Regions from separate parts of the Photobacterium gaetbulicola genome, predicted to be linked through region 3. Evidence: riboswitches for the same ligand, from Rfam matches in the RefSeq annotation. Region 3 holds a riboswitch; each other region holds the start of a gene.

Region 1 (6,270 bases), on a different contig from region 3:
CTTTGGTTCTGCGGCGGCGGCCTTTACCTTGCCCACCGTTGCTATCATGTTCGGCGGTGACGATGGCTGGCGCTACGCTATGGCCATTACCGGCGTGATGAGTCTGCTGTTCGCCTTTGTCTTCTATGCCAGTGTAACGGATACCCCAAAGGGGGCGACGTATTTCAAGCCTAAGCAGTTGGGTGCAATGGAGGTGACCTCGAAAGGGGACTTCTTCCTGCTGCTGTTGATGAAGTTGCCGATGTATGGGGCCTTGGCCCTGCTGGCATGGAAGCTATCGCCAACCGGGATCGGTATGCTCAGTGATAGTGCGGTGATGGCTATCTATAGCGTGCTTGCCCTGATTTATTGTTATGAAGTTCTGCAGGTATGGCGGGTCAACAAAACGGTGTTTGAGAAGCCGGTCCCCGAAGTGCATCGCTATAAGTTCAAGCAAGTTGCGATTTTGAATGTGTTGTACTTCGCCACCTTTGGTTCGGAGTTGGCTGTGGTCTCGATGTTGCCGTTGTTCTTCTCGGAAACCTTCGAGTTAACCCCGGTGATGGCTGGTATGGTTGCTTCAGCCTATGCCTTCATGAACTTGATGTCCCGCCCGGGGGGCGGCTGGATTTCCGATAAGTTTGGCCGCAAGCCGACTTTGTTGATTTTGACTGCAGGATTGGCCGCCGGTTACTTCCTGATGGGGCAGGTGGATAGCAGTTGGCCGCTATGGCTCGCGGTGGTGGCGGCGATGGCTTGTTCGTTCTTTGTCCAGTCGGGGGAAGGGGCGGTGTTTGCTACCGTACCATTGATAAAACGCAGGATGACTGGCCAGATCGCCGGAATGACCGGTGCCTACGGGAATGTAGGGGCAGTGTGTTACCTGACCATTTTGTCGCTGGTTGATTACAGTACCTTCTTCTACGTGATAGCGGCTACGGCGGTCATTGGTTTCATCACCTTGTTAATGATGGAAGAGCCAAGTGGGCAGATCGCCGAGATCAATGAAGACGGCAGTATCGTGATGATTGATGTCGCTAACCGATAAGCTCAGCCGGCCTACCCTGCAACGGCAGAGTAGGCCGTCGGCCGTGTTGATGAAACTGCTGGGGCGAGCAACAGCAGGTTGAATATGCTCTAGGAGGAGTGGATGAGTGAAACAACTGGGCGCGAGGGCATATCCAATCAGAAAGCGGATAGGGGGGCATGGGCTTCGAGAGCCAGTACTCTAAAGTTGGACGTTGGCGGGTACTCGGTGGGCGGGTGTAAGCCCAGTAATCAGGATGCGTTTGCCATCTGCCAGCCCATGCAGCGTGATGAACTGGTACACAAAGGCGTTGTTGCCTGCCTGGCTGACGGGGTCAGCTGCAGCGAACAGGGCCAGCGTGCGAGCCAGATCAGTGTGAGCCAGTTTGTTGAAGAATACTATGCAACGCCAAAAACCTGGGGGGTGAAGCACTCTGCCGGCCAAGTGCTGCATGCCCTGAACCAGTGGCTTTACTATCAGAGCAACCAATCTGAGCTGCAGCATAACGGCTTGGTAACCACCTTTTGCGCGGTGATCATCAAGTCCAATACCGCTTATATTATGCACGTGGGAGATACGCGAGCCTATCTCTACCGCAATCAGATCCTGACTCCGCTTACCCAAGATCATCGTCGTCAGTTATATGGTCAGCAGTCTTTCCTTACACGCTCGCTGGGGATGGACAGCCACATTGAAGTCGACTTTCAGCAAATACGGCTAGAGCAAGCCGACCGGCTGCTGCTGGTCACAGACGGCATCCACGAGTGGTTGGGCGATGCCGACATGCAGCAAATTTTGTCTTCGAGTGTTTTGCCAGCCGAACAGCAAGCGCGTGTGCTGGTGGAGGCCGCATTGGCGTCGGGCAGCCAGGATAATGTCTCGGGTGTGCTGCTTGAGGCCCAGTCGCTACCTAGCCTGACCATGGATGAATATATCGAGGAGCTGACAGGACGGGTGATCCCGCCGGTGTTGGAAGAAGGAAACCGGATTGACCAGTACCGTATTCTGCGGGTATTGCACAGCGGCCCGCGAAGTCATGTTTATTTGGCGGTCAGTGAATTTGACACTAAACGCTATGTACTGAAGATGCCTTCGCTAAATTTTGCAGAGGACTATCAGTATCTGCAGGGTTTCGTGCGTGAAGGCTGGTTGGGGGAGCAGATAGCTAACCACAGGGTTATGAAGATCCATCCATTTTCCCGCCATTCGCCTTTTCTATACCATGTCTGTGATTGGATTGAAGGAAAAACATTACGCCAGTGGATGGACGATAATCCCAGGCCTGAATTAGGTAAAGTGCGGTTAATGGCAGAGGAGATCATTAAGTCACTTCGAGTTTTGCAGCGTCACCGCCTTATTCATCGTGATATCAAACCAGAAAACCTTATCGTTAATCAACTTGACGAAATTGTTATTATTGATTTTGGTTCGGTTTATTCTGAGCATTTTGATGAAATATATACCCCAATAGAGGAAACGGTCCCTGTTGGTGATATTAAATATTTGTCACCAGAGTGTTTGTCTGGGGGTAAATTGTCAGTCAGGTCCGACATGTATTCTGTATCTATCATAATTTACGAGATGTTGACTGGACATTTCCCCTATTCTTTTCCTAAGGCTATTACGTCGTCAGCGGCTATAAGCCGGTGGCCAGAATATATCCCCTTGGGGAGTTACCGTCGTGATCTACCATTCTGGATGGATCTGGTGATCCGAAAAGGGTGCTTTCCGCAAGCCAACCTGCGATATGCGGCCTTTTCTGAGCTCGCCAGTGATTTGTTCCACCCTTCGGCTGAAATAATGAAGCAGGCAAGCGGACGTTCTTTGAAAAGCAAGAACCCGGTTAGGTTCTGGAAAGTCGTATCGCTCTGTTTGTTTTTTATTGTTATTGTCCAACTTACCATCTCCTTGGACTAATATTATTTATTTTGTTTTAGGTTGGTGATTATTTATATGGTGAATGCTTTAAGATAAATAAAATATCACATATCACCAAGTTAATTTATTAATATTAATTGTTGAGAATTAAATGAGATCACCATTCCATTATTAATTACTGATTTTTTGTCGCTAATTAAAAACACACTATAACTATAGCCGGGCTCTTTAATCGACTGGTTCAAGGCGAACCAACAATTGAAGTGACCTATTTTTGTATCGTCAGCTAAAGGCTAATTATCCGAAAGGATAGGGCGCAAAACTTCCGGCCTACGGAGTCGCCATCACTTCAAGGTGATTGGGTTCTAGGGTAGCGGGGTTACCTGATTGGAATAAGCAAGATCAAGAATAAGATCAAAGCAGTGGCTTCTTCCCGTTAGCTGGCTTCCCACAATAATCATAATGGAAGCTAAACATGAAAAAAGTGATTAACTTTTCGTTGGGCGCAATGTCAGTCATGGCAGCCCTATCTCCGTTGCATGTCGGTGCCCACGGCTGGGCCGATTTTCCGGCGGCCCGCCAAGTGATTTGTGAATCAGATGGCGGCCACTGGGGCCCCTCTGATGGCTCGCAGATCCCGAACGAGGCGTGCCGCGCCTCATTCTTGGAATCCGGGACCTATCCATTGGTGCAGAAGAATGAGTTTGCCGCTTTGGTACCGAATTACAACAATATGGATGCCGTCAAAGCCGCTGTGCCCGATGGGACTATCTGTTCTGGTGGCGACCCGCGCAAGAGCGGCATGAGCGTGGCCTCTGAGCACTGGCAGCGTACCGAGATGAAAGCTGGTGAAACCTTCACCTTGCGCTACCGTGCAACCGCTCCGCATAACCCGAGCTTTTGGCAGTTCTACCTGACCAAACCGGGGTACAATGCTGCCCATAGTCGTTTGGGTTGGGATGATCTGGAGCTGATTGATACTGCCGGCAATGTGGCAGTGACGAAGGAGAGCAGCGGCCAGTACTACCTCGTTGATGTGACCCTGCCGAGCGGTCGCAGTGGTGAGGCCACGCTGGTAACCCGCTGGCAGCGTAATGATCCCGCTGGCGAAGGCTTTTACAATTGTAGCGATATTCGTTTTGACGGCGAAGTGCTGCCGCCGGAGTGGACTTCTAAGGGCCAGTATGTCAAGCCTGGGGTAGAGGCACAAGATGGCGACAGCGTCTGGTTCCGGATCTTCAATCAGCAAGGTTCAGAAATTGTTTTCGAGAAGCTGCCAATCACTGCCGCTAATGAGAACATCAATACCTGGTCCTATGATCTTGCCCTGTTGATTAACGAGAAATACCCGGCTGTGGCTCAGGTCGGTGTGGAAGAAGCCTCTGGCGATATTATATACCAGCCAGCTGATCTGTATGCCAACCAGGTTTTTGTTACCAACCCTGACTATAACTACGCTCTCGATGTACGTGATGGGGATGTGATAGAGCCTGCGCCGGTCATCGTCCAAGGGCTGGAAAGTCAATACACGTTGGGGACTGACGGTAAGGCTTACATTGAAGCCACGGTGAGCTCTGAGGGGCACTATAAGATTAACATGACGCTGCTTGATAGCGCAGGGCAGCAACTGGCATCGGATAATGATGTTATCAATAACAGCAGTGTTGGTATGTCACTGTCTACCAATCAGACGGGGTCGTTCAGCGTGGTAGTGACGGCGACAGATCCGGCGAGTAACGAGCAACAGGTGGTCGAAACCAAGTCTATTACGGTCAAGGAGAGCGCCGGTGGCGGGGATTATGATTATGCCTACCCTGAAGGTATCGGTAGCTATGTACCGGGCGAGACCGTGGTACTCGGCCGCGATGGCAATACCTACCAGTGCCGTCCATTCCCTGAAGGGGGATGGTGTAACATTGACTCGCCGTATCACTATGAGCCGGGGTATGGCTCAGCTTGGCAAGATGCCTGGATCAAGCAATAGCTAATCAAGTGGTGAGATCGGAAAAACGCTGGCACAAGCCAGCGTTTTTTTATGAGCGCTAGCTCACAAACGCTTCTACTGCTTAGTGATAAATCGAAAAGTAGTGTTTCTCCTTGTGGACAATGTTGGTGTGTAACCTGTTGATTTGGTGATCTTGCTCAAAATCCCCCCGATCATTTTTTGCCGGGAATTTATAACTTGTCTCAGATCAAATTGTTGCACACTTTTTTGGTGGTAGCTTTTATTCGCACACACAGAGACTGGTTACGTCTAGCCCGCCTGAACATTAAGTGGTTCTTTGGTTTACAAGCGGTTTATGGTAATTAGTTTTTGATAATTATGGAGAATTTATCATGAGTAGCGCATTTTTCATCCCTGCGGTAAACCTGATGGGCGCGGGCTGCCTGACTGAAGCCGCTGATTCGGTGAAAGCTCACGGTTTTAAAAAAGCCCTGATTGTGACCGATAAAGTGCTTAGCCAAATTGGTATGGTCAAGCAGGTTGCCGATTTGCTGGCACAGCGTGATATTGATTCTATTGTTTTTGATGGTACACAACCAAACCCGACAATTGGCAATGTTGAAGCCGGTCTGGCATTGCTGAAGGAAGGTGAATGTGACTTTGTGATTTCGCTGGGCGGTGGTTCTCCGCACGACTGTGCCAAGGGGATCGCCCTTGTCGCTGCCAATGGTGGTGAGATTGCTGATTACGAAGGGGTCGACCAATCAGCCAAACCGCAGCTGCCGCTGGTCGCGATCAACACCACTGCCGGTACTGCGAGTGAAATGACCCGCTTCTGTATCATTACCGATGAAGTCCGCCACATCAAAATGGCTATTGTTGATAAGAACACCACCCCGCTGATGTCAGTCAATGATCCTGAGCTGATGCTTGCCAAACCGGCCTCCCTGACGGCGGCAACCGGTATGGATGCACTGACCCATGCCATTGAAGCTTATGTGTCTACGGCGGCAACCCCGATTACTGATGCCGTTGCAATCAAAGCTATCGAGCTGATCCAGGCTCACCTGCGCACCGCAGTGAAAGACGGCCAGAATATCGAAGCGCGCGAGCAAATGGCCTATGCGCAGTTTATGGCCGGTATGGCCTTCAACAATGCTTCACTAGGGTACGTTCATGCCATGGCACACCAGCTTGGTGGTTTCTACGATCTGCCGCACGGTGTTTGTAATGCCGTATTGCTGCCGCATGTTCAGCGCTACAATGCGCAGGTTTGTCCTGAGCGCCTGACCGATGTTGCCAAGGCGATGGGAGTGAAGACCGAAGGATTGACGCCTGAGCAAGGTGCAGAAGCGGCGCTTGAGGCGATCCAGGCACTATCCAAAGATGTCGGCATCCCGGCGGGCCTGGAGGTGCTGGGTGCTAAGGCCGAAGATATTGC
Region 2 (6,270 bases), on a different contig from region 3:
TCGGATGTTGTATCGCTCGATGGTGGTCGTTTGACGGTACTGCGCGCTGGCTCAGCGAAGCTGACGGCGATTGATGATGGTGGCCACAATTACTTGCCATCGGCACCGGTACCGCTGACCGTGAATGTGCTCAAGGCGCCATACCCTGAGTTTACAGTCAGTAATGTGACTACGACCTATTTCCCCGACTATTGTGAGGATGTCGTCTTTGAGGGGGATGTGGGTATACTGCGCGTGCTGCCAGTCTCCAGCAGTGATAGCAATATTGCCGAGTATGACTCTGCCAATGCGTGTTTCAGATTAAAACGCAGCGGTATTGCCAATTTCACGGTAGAGCGTGAGGAGAGTGATAACTTTTTGGCCTCAGAGCCTAAACGCATGAGTGTAGTGGTGAACGCTGCTGATTCTCGCTTAATGGTCGACGGCGATTTGGTGCGTACCTTCTCTGAAGGAAACCCTACCATCCGCCCACCCGCTATTGGCGGGGGAACTGGCAACTTGAGCTTTAAGTTGCTGGAGGATAAAAGCGAGCAAGGGGTGATTGCGGTTGATGCTAAAACAGGAATAATCACTATCCACAGCGCGGGTCATGCAGTGGTACAAGTCACTGACGCAGGTGATGATAAATACCGTCCGGCGACGGCCTCTTTCGCAGTGACCATCGAAAAAGCACCGAACCCTGTCACCGTTGACTACAGTGATGCGGTTTATATGCCTGATGGAGTAATTGCACCGCTAATCGAAAACCTCAAAGGAGATATTGCTTTCAAGGTGTACCAAGCCGATACCTCTCCGGTTACCGTAGCCTCTGATGGTACTGTGAAGATGCGCTCAACCGGATCTTTTCACGTGCTTTTTGAAGCTGCCGAAACACGAAACTATTTATCTGCTTCTGACTATGCCGGCGCGTTTATCGATAAGGCGGCGCACCCTGGGTTCGTGGTTCGTCACGATAAGCTTGAATATGAGCCACTGAAGAAAGTGACACTTGATCTTCCAAAAGAATATGGAACAAGAAGCTATAGCCTGCAAAGCCTGTCGAGTGGTTGGGTTGGACAGTATTTGAGGGTCGATTCTAATTCGGGAGAGCTCGCATTGTTGGACTATACGCCGTCAAAATTTTTCGCTTTGCAAGTTAGCGAGCAGGAAAGTGAATTCTACAAAGCACTGGCACCTATGTCGGCCAGTTACCTTTCCGTTGTGCCCCCGGAAAAAGGGAGCGCTACCCGTGATCTGACTATTTCAGGAGTATTCACTGTTGTAGGGAGTACGATAGATGCCTACAGTTCGCCATATCAGGCTACAGAGCTTGATTTTGCGGGAGCGACGGTAATGCAGCCGACTATCGAGGAAGTACAGAAGCTGGGGTTGGGAGTCGCCCTGTCTGTGGATGTGCAATCGGCCGAGCCGATTGGAGAGACCGGTCATCAATATCAAGAGTCGGTAAGGTTGTATGTGCAACGCTATGAAGGGTGTGCGACGACCGTGAATGTAATGAATTTGCCCAATTTGATGGCGCAAAAACAAGCTCAGCCTTTTTACAAAGGAAACTATTGTCAAACTGGCCCGACAAACCGTATTGTGACTTACACTGTTGTCGATAAATCACTGATTGATAGATATGACTTTTACGATGGTGACTGGAATGCGGTGCAGCCTTTCGTGATCTATCGAACCGCAGAAAAGCCATCAGGCGCGGGTTATGTAGAGAAGCAGTTAGTCGAGTGGGATCGTTTTGAAGTGAAATTATCACGCGATTAATTTATAACAAGCGCTAGATTGAAAACAGCGGCTCACTGAGCCGCTGTTTTTTTATTTCGGTGGCCATTTACCTGTTAGTCACAGGTTGAGGCTCCGATGTTGTCCCACACAGCTGCAACTCCAGGCTCTTCGCCTTTGGTCCACCATTTGGCCTTCCAGCGGTTGCCATTATGGTTGACTTCATCGCCGCCGTTATAGGCTACTCCCGTGTTCCAGCCGAACTCGACGTCGCTAATCAGTTTCCACTGATCGGCAGTCACGCTTGGCTCATTGTTCTGTGTCCAGTATTTAGCCTCCCATACCAGCTGATCATGACTAACTTGATCGCCAGTGTTGTATGCCGCACCACCAGACCATGCTGGATAGTTGCCAGCATTCGGGTCGGTGAGGTCACACTCATTACCGCCGGTATCTTTAGGGGTCACTGTGACCTGGGTTTGTGCCTGGGCATCCAAAGCGCCATCTGATACCAGTACCGATACTTTTGCCTGCGTGCTCTCAGAAACAGTTGGAGCGGTAAGGGTCAGCGATGCGGTGCCCTGGCCGGAGACTAGAGCAAAGCCTTGCGGGATGGTCCAACTGTAAGTTAATGGATCACCGTCTGGATCATCGGCTTGGGTATTCAGGGTAAAGTTATCCTGCGATTTTACCGAAAGCTGGGCTGGCAGCGACACGCTCGGTGGCTGGTTTTCCTGCTCTGCTTTGTTGGTGATGGTCACCGTGTCAGTGTCAGTCAGGCCTTCTTCATCAGTTACGGTAAGGGTGAAGGTATAGCTGATGTCAGTATCGGTAGACGGTACCGTGATGGTGGCCTTAGCTTCGTTTTCGCCTGCAATTGGCAGAGTATCGCCAGCTGTTTGCTTCCAAGAATAACTGATTGCTTGTTGCTCTGGGTCGTAGGAATTTGAGCCATCAATAATGACATCGATAGGCCCTGTCACCGTTTGGTCGACACCGGCATTAGCATGAGGTGGCTTGTTTACCGGTGGTGGTGTCACTCCGCCATGCCCCAAACCATCGTGCATGGCATTGAGGACATCGCCATTATCGGCATCGATTTCCCACGAGAACAGACCGGCTAACCCTCTTTGCTGAACATAGTTCCCTTTGGCTTGTACTGCCCTGGCATTATCGTAAGAGATAAGTTCCTTGGTGGTAGGGTTCCATTTGTAGGAGGCTTCGGCTTGTTCGTCATAGCGATCTTCCCAGCCAGCCCCCGAATGGTTGTTGGCAATATCACGGTAATCGAGCACGCCGGCTTCCCATGTGCCATCGATAGCACCTGTAGCTTGTCCGGTCATTGGGTTATCGCCAGTATAGTTGTGAACGCCTTTCCAGCCTCGACCATATTTCGGCACGCCAATGACGAGTTTTTTAGGATCAAGCCCTTGAGCCAACAGGTCGTTTACCCCTCGGTCTGCTGTGTGGGTGATTGCTGGGTTGTGGCTGGCATCATACAGTCCGGATTGATGGCCCAAGTTATTGAAATCCCATGCGCCGAACATGTCATAGTTCATCAGGAAAATATAATCCATGTACTGCTGGGCACGGCTGTAATCAACCACCTCGATCTTTTTGACATCGACGCCGATGGCAGAAGTCAGCTCATAAGTCCGGCCGGTTTCTGCCGATAGGTCATCCAGCATTTCACGCAGTTCTTTCATCAGTGTGACGTACAATTCGCCATCTTTTTCTTTGTCGCCCAGGGTAGGGTGGGCTCCGTTACCGCCGGGGTATTCCCAGTCAATATCGACACCGTCGAAGAATTTCCAAGTCTGCAGGAACTCTTTCACCGAGTTGACGAAGGTGCGGCGTTTCGCTTCATCATGCATGAAGTAAAAAGGGTCAGAAAGCGTCCAGCCGCCAATTGATGGCAAGATTTTTAAATCCGGATAGGCTTGCTTCAATGCCATCATTTGACCGAAGTTACCCCGGTAAGGATCAGCCCAATCGTTAACCCCCTGCTGGCCTTTTTGCAGTGCAGCCCATGGGTCATGGATGGCGACTTTGAAGTCGTCGCGTCCGGCACAGGCTTTTTGCAGTGCTTCGAAGCTGCCAGGGATCTGTTTCAAGCTATCGTTGATGCCGTTGCCGCCACAGATTGGGGTGAAACCGTAAATAATGTGCGTCAGGTTCTGAGCGGGTACTTTATCGATAGGGAAGGCGCGGTCATACACACTCCACTCGACAAAGTAGGTACCAACCACCTTGCCGGACTTATTGGTGTAAGGCTTGTTGTTCTCTTGTAGCACGGGGACTAGTGGAGCGAGGTGGCTGCCATCCGTGTCGGCGATTGTAAGCTTGACGCTGCCACTTTCGCTACAGCCATCAGCGTTACATAGCTCGACAGTCATGTCGTAGACACCGCCTTTGCTGACATCAAAGGTGGCGCTTTTGACGCTGCCACTGCCGGTCCAAACCGTATTGCCATCGAGTTTGACCTTGGCCGTGTCGGCAGGGTCGCCACTCCAGGACTGCCAAGACACTGTCACGGTAACAGTATCGTGGATGCCGACGACGATATCTTCGTAGCTGCTGGCATCACGGTTTAGCTCGACGAGGGCGTAAGTGTGCTCACCCCAGTCGATGGTAGGGGCACCGGGCGCGGCTGCGTAGCTTATTGAAGACGAGAGTAAACCGCCAATAAATATGGCTAGATTAGACTTTTTCACAGAATAAACTCCATTTACCTAAAACGAATAATGGTTCAGGGAGCGAGACAAATTGATTTTCTATTTATAAATTAAGAAAAATAGAATTAACCCATTACAATCACGCTTCATTTGTTTTAATAAATACGAGCACAACGTAAATGGAGAAACTCCACTTGAGGTAGCCCCGCTATCATTGAGAAACTCGTTAGACCGGAAGCTTTGCGTCCTAAACTTTCATTTAGTTTGCCGTTGTCACAAGTACCATTAAATTAGTAGCAAAGGTGCTTATTTTGGTCAAAGAAAAATCTTTTGCTAATGCCTTAATGGAGCGGAAAATTGTCACTATGTGATATTGCTTCATGAAGTTGATTGAAGTGGGGTTTTAATTAACTCTTTGAATTGAAATGAGTAAGTGATCTTTATCTAGCAAATTGGTGCGACCAGTTTCTGACTGGTAATGCGTGCGGCTGGTATATGTTCAGCGCTTTTTTTGTCTACTATTTTTATTATTTGTCAGGTTTATGGGCGGTGCTTTTCTATTTGTCAGTTGAATTTCTATTGATTGTGAGTGGTAGGGCGAGTTAATGAGAAATATTTAGTGTTTCTGGATACTTATTTCATTAGCCTTTCATTACTCCCACGCCGATAATGTGTGAATGGTTGGCTAATTTAACTTTAAGAGTATGTATATATTGGTTTTTTTTTTGCTGTTATTGATGAGCCAAACTAGAGTGCTGGATAGAAAGAAAGTTAAAGTGGTAAATTAAGTTTACTGCTTGAGTGTATCCGCCGATCCAAGTCGGTGGCATTTATTGGCTTGCAATGCGGGCGGATCGACCAAATCTGAAGGATATTAAACAAAAAGGTCGGATTTTTTTTGTTTTGCTGAACTGCTTCAAAACCATTGCGTTAGGTTTGCCATTGGCCAGTGGTTTATTTACTTTCGCGCAGACAAATCACTCTCACCGAGATAAAGTAGGAAAACAATGACGCCACGTAAATTTGCGGTTGATGACGGTTCAACCAACGTTAAAGTAAGTTGGATTGAACAAGGTGAACTACACACCGTTATCTCTCCTAACTCGTTCCGTAAAAACTGGAAAAGTGCCGCACTGAGAAAAGACAAGAAGATCTTTAATTATACGATTGGCTCAACCAAATATACCTACGACATGACTTCAGACAAAGCCCTGGAAACAACGCATGTTGATTACCAGTATGATGATCTGAATCTACTTTCCGTTCACCATGCGCTGCTGCAGACAGGTATTGAACCGGGTCCGGTTAAGTTGGTGGTGACACTACCTATTACCGAATATTACAACGCCGAAGATTGCCAAAAAAACGAAGCGAAAATTGCCCGCAAGCGCGATAATTTGATGCGTCAAATTGAACTCAACAAAGGTGAGTTGTTCGATATCATTGATGTCGAAGTGATGCCCGAGAGTTTACCTGCTGTGCTCTCGACTTTGACGATGCAGTCTGTTAGCCAATTCAATCGCTCACTGGTCATTGATATTGGCGGGACTACGCTGGATATGGGGGTGATTGTCGGTGAATTTGATGATGTCTCTGCCATTTACGGAAATAACGAAATTGGCGTATCCATGGTGACCGATGTTGCTCGTAAGTCCTTGGCCGTTGCCGATAGTGATTCAAGCTACCTGGTGGCGAATGAGCTTATCAAGCAGCGCGATAACCTGGATTTTGTGCGGGAAGTCGTGAATGACGAAACCCAGATCCCAGTTATCCTTGAAAAAATCGAAACCAAAATCGATGAGCTTGGCAAGCAGGTTGCGTACGAAGCGAAGAAGTTTGCCAAGAACCCGAACCGTGTCTACTTGGTCGGTGGCGG
Region 3 (6,270 bases):
CCAACGGCAAAGATATTCGGGTATTTGGTTTGCAGGTACTCATTAACCTCGACAGTGCCACGCTCAGAGGTGGTTATGCCTAACTTCTCAAGGCCGAAGCCTTGCACATTGGCAACACGACCTAGTGCCAACATCACGGTATCAAACTCAACAGTTAGTGACTCACCGTTGGCGGTTTCGAGCAGTACACGTTGTTGCTCTTTTCCATGTTCATCGCTAACACGCTCGAATTTAACGGCTTTATGTGCGGTTCTAATGTCTACACCATCTTGTTCTAAGCTGGACTTAACCAAGGCGGCGGCATCACTATCCTCACGAATGAGCAGCTGATCGGCCATTTCCACCAAGGTGACATCGCTGCCAAGTCGCTGAAAGCTTTGTGCCAGCTCACAGCCAATTGGCCCCCCCCCCAGTACTAATAGGCGCTGAGGTTGTTCGGTCAGTGACCAGATTGAGTCGGACGTGAGGTAGTTGATCTTATCCAAGCCAGGAATATTCGGTACCAGCGGACGGGCTCCGGTGGCAATGATAATATTACGGGTGGTTATGCGCTCGCCATTTACCTCTACCTCCCAAGGCGACAGGATAGTGGCTTCACCGGCTACACAGTTTACGCCCAGTTTACTGTAGCGCTCGACGCTGTCATGGGGCTCTATTTTGCCGATAACTTCATGAACCCGATTCATTACCTTGGCAAAATCGACCTTGGCCTCACCGGTTTGGATGCCGAATTCGTTGGCACGGCTGATTTCAGCCATAGTGTGTGCTGCTCGGATGATGGCTTTGGATGGTACGCAACCGGTGTTTAGGCAGTCGCCCCCCATTTTATGGCGCTCAATCAAAGTCACTTTGGCTTTCACGGCTGCTGCAATGTAAGCACTGACCAAACCACCGGCGCCCGCACCGATCACCACCATATTTTGCTCAAAGCAGGCAGGCTTATTCCATTGGGCATAAACACGGCGCTGGTTGATCGCTTGCATGAAGGTTTTGGCAATAAGCGGGAAGATACCCAATAGGGCAAAAGATACCAGTACTGGCGCTGAGACAATACCGCTCAGACTGTCAATCTGACCCAGTTGGGTACCGGCATTAATGTAGACAGCGGTCCCGGCGAGCATACCCAGCTGGCTGACAAAGTAATACATCCGGGTGGTGATAGGTGTCAGACCCATCAGCAGGTTGACGATGAAAAACGGAAACACCGGGATCAGGCGCAAGGTAAAAAGGTAAAAAGCACCGTCTTTTTCGATGCCACGGTTTATCGCTGACAAGCGGTGGCCGAAGTTAGCCTGAACCCAATCGCGCAAGATATAGCGACTGAACAAGAAAGCCAGGGTCGCGCCGATACTGCTGGCAAACGAGACCAGCAGCAGGCTCCACCAGAATCCAAACAGAGCCGCGCCGAGCAGGGTCATGATAACAGCCCCAGGCAATGAAAGTGCAGTGACTACGATATACAAGACAAAGTAAGCCAGGCTAGATAAAAACGGTTTGGCATGGATGGTATCAGTCAGCGCCAGCTGCTGTGCCTTGGCTTGTTCCAGCGTGAAATATTGGCCAAGATCAAAGAGAAACCAAGCAGCGATCAGGGAAACGACAACGCTGATCACCAGCAGTTTTTTTCTGTCCATAGCTTGCTCCTGTTATTTGTCCGTATGCGTAGGGGCCTCAGAGGGCTGTATATCACTCGGTTGAATGGGTAGTGAGCAGAAATCTTGCTTTGGTACGTCGAGCGCGGTGTTAAATTTCGCCGATAAGTTTTGGAATGCCACCAAGGCCGTTAAGTCAACAATAGCATCATCATCGAACCATTGTTTTAGGGTTGCCAGCATCTCATCCGTAACACGTTGCCCGGTAATCGTCATGGCTTCTACATAATTCAGTACCGCACGTTCTTGCTGATCAAAAAGATCACTGTGCTGCCAGTGAGCCAATGCTTTGATTTTCTCGACAGAGTCGCAGCGCTCGGCAAGCTTCATGCCGTTGGCATCAACACAAAACTCACAATCATTCAATTGCGATACCCGTACACAAATCAGTGAGCGAAGGGTCGGACTCAACGGGGAAGAGCGGCGATCTAGGTAGCCGAAGAAGCCGGCAACCAGCCAGAATAGGGTAGGCCGCCGCCCCCAAAGCTTAGCTGGGTTAAGGACTTTGCCGTAATGGCGTTTTTGCAGCCATAACAGCGGCTTGATAAATAACGAATAGTTTTCTTTGGCGGAGATGCGCACGGTAGCCTCTTGTCTCTTAGTTATGCCACTAGAGCTTATAGAATCAGTGGCAGTAATTATTACTGAAATTATCAGGTAGTTATGAGACAAAGACCTAATGAAGTGGCAAATTATTTCACGCAATCACCAAAAAAGAGGTTTAGTTGACCGATATTTGTACAACCTGGGGCTTAGGTTGGTTGATGACCTTGTCTGAAGCAAGTTCCGTGAGCACTATATAGCCGCTTGCCATCAAAGGGATAAAGGCAAGTAGCATAGTTTTACCTATGTGATAATTCCGGTACCAATACTTGCGAGCTCTGATCTTGAGTAGCAACCCCCAAAATAATAGCAGGGCATTTAAGCTGGCTATAGGTATCAATAGTGGCTGAAGCGATTGATAGCTAGTGATGCTATTTTGTACAAGGATGAACGCTAGCAAAGGAGGAAGTAGGCTGAACAAAACAAGCAGGCGCATAATTCGCGGCCACTTGCCAAACTTATCCTTGAACATTTGATCACTTTGTCCTGGAAAAGGTTTGGAACAGTTCATAGTTACCCTCCGTTGTTATTTCGAAACATATTTTACAAGTGTCAGTTTGCAATTAAAGGGTGTTGAGCAATTTATAAACAGTGTTGTGAGTTAATTCAATTTTTAGTGAAAATTGACAAAAAAATGGCGAAGGAATGCTTGATTGTTGACACTTGTCATTGACGTAAAAAATAAAAAAAAAGAGACCTTCACGATCTCTTTTTATATATGAAACTCGTCGTGCTAGCTTAATTTCGCTAGCAACTCAGAGCGACGATCTTTAGGAATTACAGACCAATGTTGGCCGCTTATCGCTCCCTCTAGCGCCCAAAGCAAGTCGATACTGACCGTGCCTTGGTGGCTGTCCTGCAATGCTTTAAAGGCATTGATTGAGCCTGCTTCCATTAAATCATCGACTGTACAAATACCAGCCTTTTTAAGCATTCTCTCATTTGCAAGGCGAAGGTTTGGTAGATCTTTTATTCGATCTGGTGATGATTTTTCTTTTGTTTCTTTATCAACTTTAGCTGCATCAAGAGAACGGGTTGCTTGCTCAATGATCTTTCCAGTGTTATTCCACCATTCATCTGGGATGGCGTAATGTTTTGTTACGACTGGAAAGCCGCGTTTTTTATAAATATAAGGCTTTAGCCCTGCCTTTTTATATTCTTGTTCGTTTTTTGCGTTGGCGCGAAGATGAAGTTTGTCATTTACAACGAGTGCAAACATTGTTTCACCCGCGAAAATCCCAAAACCACCAAACATTGAACGAGATTTAACGTTATCGAAACAACTAAAAAGGCGTAAAGATTCTTTTAAAATTGGTTTGTCCATGCTTCTTCTCGGTGAAAGTTTCTCGGGTCACCTAACAACAGAGCGAGGATTCAAGAATAGCAAATATCATTACATTACACTGTCAGGAAAAAGTAAGATTTTCCTGATGTTAGCTGCTATATCCATCGGCAACCCCGCTACCATAAGTTGACTGAGTTCATAAAAACTCCGACGACTCTTAGGCCGGAAGCTTTGCGTCCCTACCTTTCGGTAGGTTTGCCTTGTTCGTGACATTTTAAGAATATCTCATATGATATTTTTGAACTTGATCGCAACTTTCGAAATGTGATGTTGATTCCAGAAATTAACAGCTAATTTTGTTTATGAATGAATATTTTTGTCCCAAAAGCCAATATTTAACACAGTGCAATTGGATAAAAAAACGGAGGCCAATGCCTCCGTTCTAATTCCAAAAAAGTAAACGATACCGGATACTTAGTTAAGTTTCTTCACCGATTTGCGGATCACCAGTTCAGGTATCATTTCAAACACTTGGGGTGCGTGCTCTTTGTCTTTTACGCGTTGCATCAGAATTTCAACAGCACTCTTGCCCAGACGACGTTTCGGTTGGTGGATAGTCGTCAGTGGCGGCGAGAAATACGGGGCCAAATCGATATTGTCGTAGCCGACGATAGAGATGTCTTCCGGTACGTTAATTCCCGCCTGCTGGAAGGTACTGATCATTGCCATAGCCATGATATCGTTGAAGCAGAAGATAGCCGTAGGGCGTTCTTCCATGGCAATGAACTGTTTGGCTGCAGCCACGGCAGATTCACATTCGAAGTCGCCTTCGAGGATCCACTCTTCCTTAACTTCAAGGCCGGCTTCAGCCATAGCTTTTCGGTAGCCTTTCAGGCGTTCGCGGCAAGCTGTCTTTTCGCTGTGGCCCGTTAAGCAACCAATCGTTTTGTGGCCATGCTCAATAAAGAACTTGGTCGCCACATACCCGCCAAGCTCGGCGTTATCCTGAATTTTATCTGTATGCGGACTTTCTGGGCCCCAGTCCATGATCACCATAGGGGTCTCTTTCTGACGCTCGAGCAACTCCAGTAGCTGTTCATCCAGATCCGAGCACATCACCAGCAAGCCATCAACACGCTTTTCGGCCAACATGCGCAGGTAATCACGCTGTTTCGATAGGTTGCCTTCGGTATTGCACAAAATCAGAGTGTAACCGGCGCCATAGCAGAACTCTTCAACCCCGTGAACGACTTCGGCAAAGAAAGGGTTGGTCGATTTGGTTACCAGCATACCGATGGTTCTTGTTGTGTTGCATTTCAGGCTTCGCGCAACCGCACTTGGTGCGTAATTCAACTCTTCAACCGCAGCCAATACCTTCTTTTGCGTTGCTTCTGCGACAAAGCGCGTTTTGTTAATCACGTGAGAGACTGTGGTTGTCGATACACCAGCCATACGTGCAACATCTTTAATCGTTGCCATAGTTATTCTTCTAATAATAAAGGTCAGAGAACCTTATAAATTAATACCTTACTCAACAGAAAAATGAACTAGATCACCATTTTCTATCCGAGTAGTTCATTGTTCTGTTGGGTACGAACCGCAGAAACGGCAAAAGGCCGCATCACGAATGGGCGGCTTCGTTTCTTATTCCTGCTGTATGCTTAACATGCCATATCGCATGTGTTGCATTGTTTAATCGCTTGCGTTCACATTTTACTTAGTGTGGCCTAGAGTGCAATGATTGTTATCTCAAATTGCATATTTCGTGGCTAATGATCGGTTTTTTGCTTGCATGGTATACAACAGGGCCAAGATGCGGCCCCGTTTTAGGTGATTTGCTTAGTTATGCAGTTTGGCAGTTGCGGACAATCTTGGGTGGACTCCGGGCTAAGCCGTTGCAGGCAGCACCACCGGGTAACCCTCTATCGGGTGGTGAGTGATGCATACCGGCCAGCCGTACACAGATTGGATTGTATCTGCTGTCAGTGCTTGCTCTGGTGTACCATCGGCCTGAATTTTGCCATGGTTGATGATGACCAAGCGATCGGCGTATTGCGCCGCGAGATTGAGGTCATGGATCACGATGATCACAGCGGCACCAGCTGCTGCCATTTGCTTGGCTACAATCAATGCGTTGTGCTGGTGGGCCAAATCGAGTGCCGAGGTGGGCTCATCCAGCATTAATATACACTGCTCTCCGGCATGGCTGAGCTGGGTCAGCACCCTGGCGAAGTGGACGCGCTGCTTTTCACCGCCTGACATTGATGGATACAGACGTGGTGCGAGCTCGGTCACCCCGAGCATCGCCATTTTTTCCTGAGCGATTTTTTGTGTCTGCGCATTGGGAAGCTGGAGCGGGAGTGCCCCCAGCTCCACGACTTCCTGTGCCGTGAAAGCAAACGAGAGGGAGCTGTGTTGCGGGAGAACGCCAAGTCGTTTTGCGAGTTCCGAGGTAGGCCAGTTTTGCCGAGGAGTGGCAAAGACATTTACCTCGCCCTCGGCCTCCACTTCACCGCATAGCACTTTGAGCAGAGTACTTTTCCCCGCGCCGTTGGGCCCTAAAAGCGCGGTTAGCTGACCGCTTTTGATCTGCAGTGAAAATTCGTCGAGCAGTTTTTTTCCGCCCAGGGTCAGTGAAAGATTAACCGCTTCAATGGCGATGCCACTGTCTGTCAATGCTTGCGGGTTTGAAGTCGCCAGGTGATTCATGACAGTTTGCCTTTTTGCTTG

The links. A riboswitch is a leader RNA that binds a small molecule or an ion and turns the genes downstream of it on or off. The one in region 3 is predicted to bind cyclic di-GMP.
Region 1: it holds a riboswitch for cyclic di-GMP, as region 3 does, so the genes downstream of both, C9J03_RS01825 (lytic polysaccharide monooxygenase) here and C9J03_RS06290 (TfoX/Sxy family DNA transformation protein) in region 3, are expected to answer to the same signal.
Region 2: it holds a riboswitch for cyclic di-GMP, as region 3 does, so the genes downstream of both, C9J03_RS09495 (glycosyl hydrolase family 18 protein) here and C9J03_RS06290 (TfoX/Sxy family DNA transformation protein) in region 3, are expected to answer to the same signal.

The regions. Positions count from the first base shown of each region.
Region 1 is NZ_PYME01000002.1:56,144-62,413, reverse strand. Features, by position in the region: gene C9J03_RS01835 (NarK family nitrate/nitrite MFS transporter) at 1-1,027, shown strand, start outside; gene C9J03_RS01830 (bifunctional protein-serine/threonine kinase/phosphatase) at 1,130-2,923, shown strand; cyclic di-GMP riboswitch class I at 3,166-3,271, shown strand; gene C9J03_RS01825 (lytic polysaccharide monooxygenase) at 3,360-4,868, shown strand; gene yiaY (L-threonine dehydrogenase) at 5,222-6,270, shown strand, end outside.
Region 2 is NZ_PYME01000008.1:194,291-200,560, forward strand. Features, by position in the region: gene C9J03_RS09490 (cadherin repeat domain-containing protein) at 1-1,761, shown strand, start outside; gene C9J03_RS09495 (glycosyl hydrolase family 18 protein) at 1,836-4,433, opposite strand; cyclic di-GMP riboswitch class I at 4,590-4,673, opposite strand; gene parM (plasmid segregation protein ParM domain-containing protein) at 5,402-6,270, shown strand, end outside.
Region 3 is NZ_PYME01000005.1:182,533-188,802, reverse strand. Features, by position in the region: gene lpdA (dihydrolipoyl dehydrogenase) at 1-1,634, opposite strand, end outside; gene C9J03_RS06300 (carboxymuconolactone decarboxylase family protein) at 1,647-2,234, opposite strand; gene C9J03_RS06295 (DUF3624 family protein) at 2,374-2,766, opposite strand; gene C9J03_RS06290 (TfoX/Sxy family DNA transformation protein) at 2,989-3,579, opposite strand; cyclic di-GMP riboswitch class I at 3,704-3,810, opposite strand; gene C9J03_RS06285 (substrate-binding domain-containing protein) at 4,015-5,019, opposite strand; gene C9J03_RS06280 (heme ABC transporter ATP-binding protein) at 5,428-6,249, opposite strand; gene C9J03_RS06275 (FecCD family ABC transporter permease) at 6,246-6,270, opposite strand, start outside.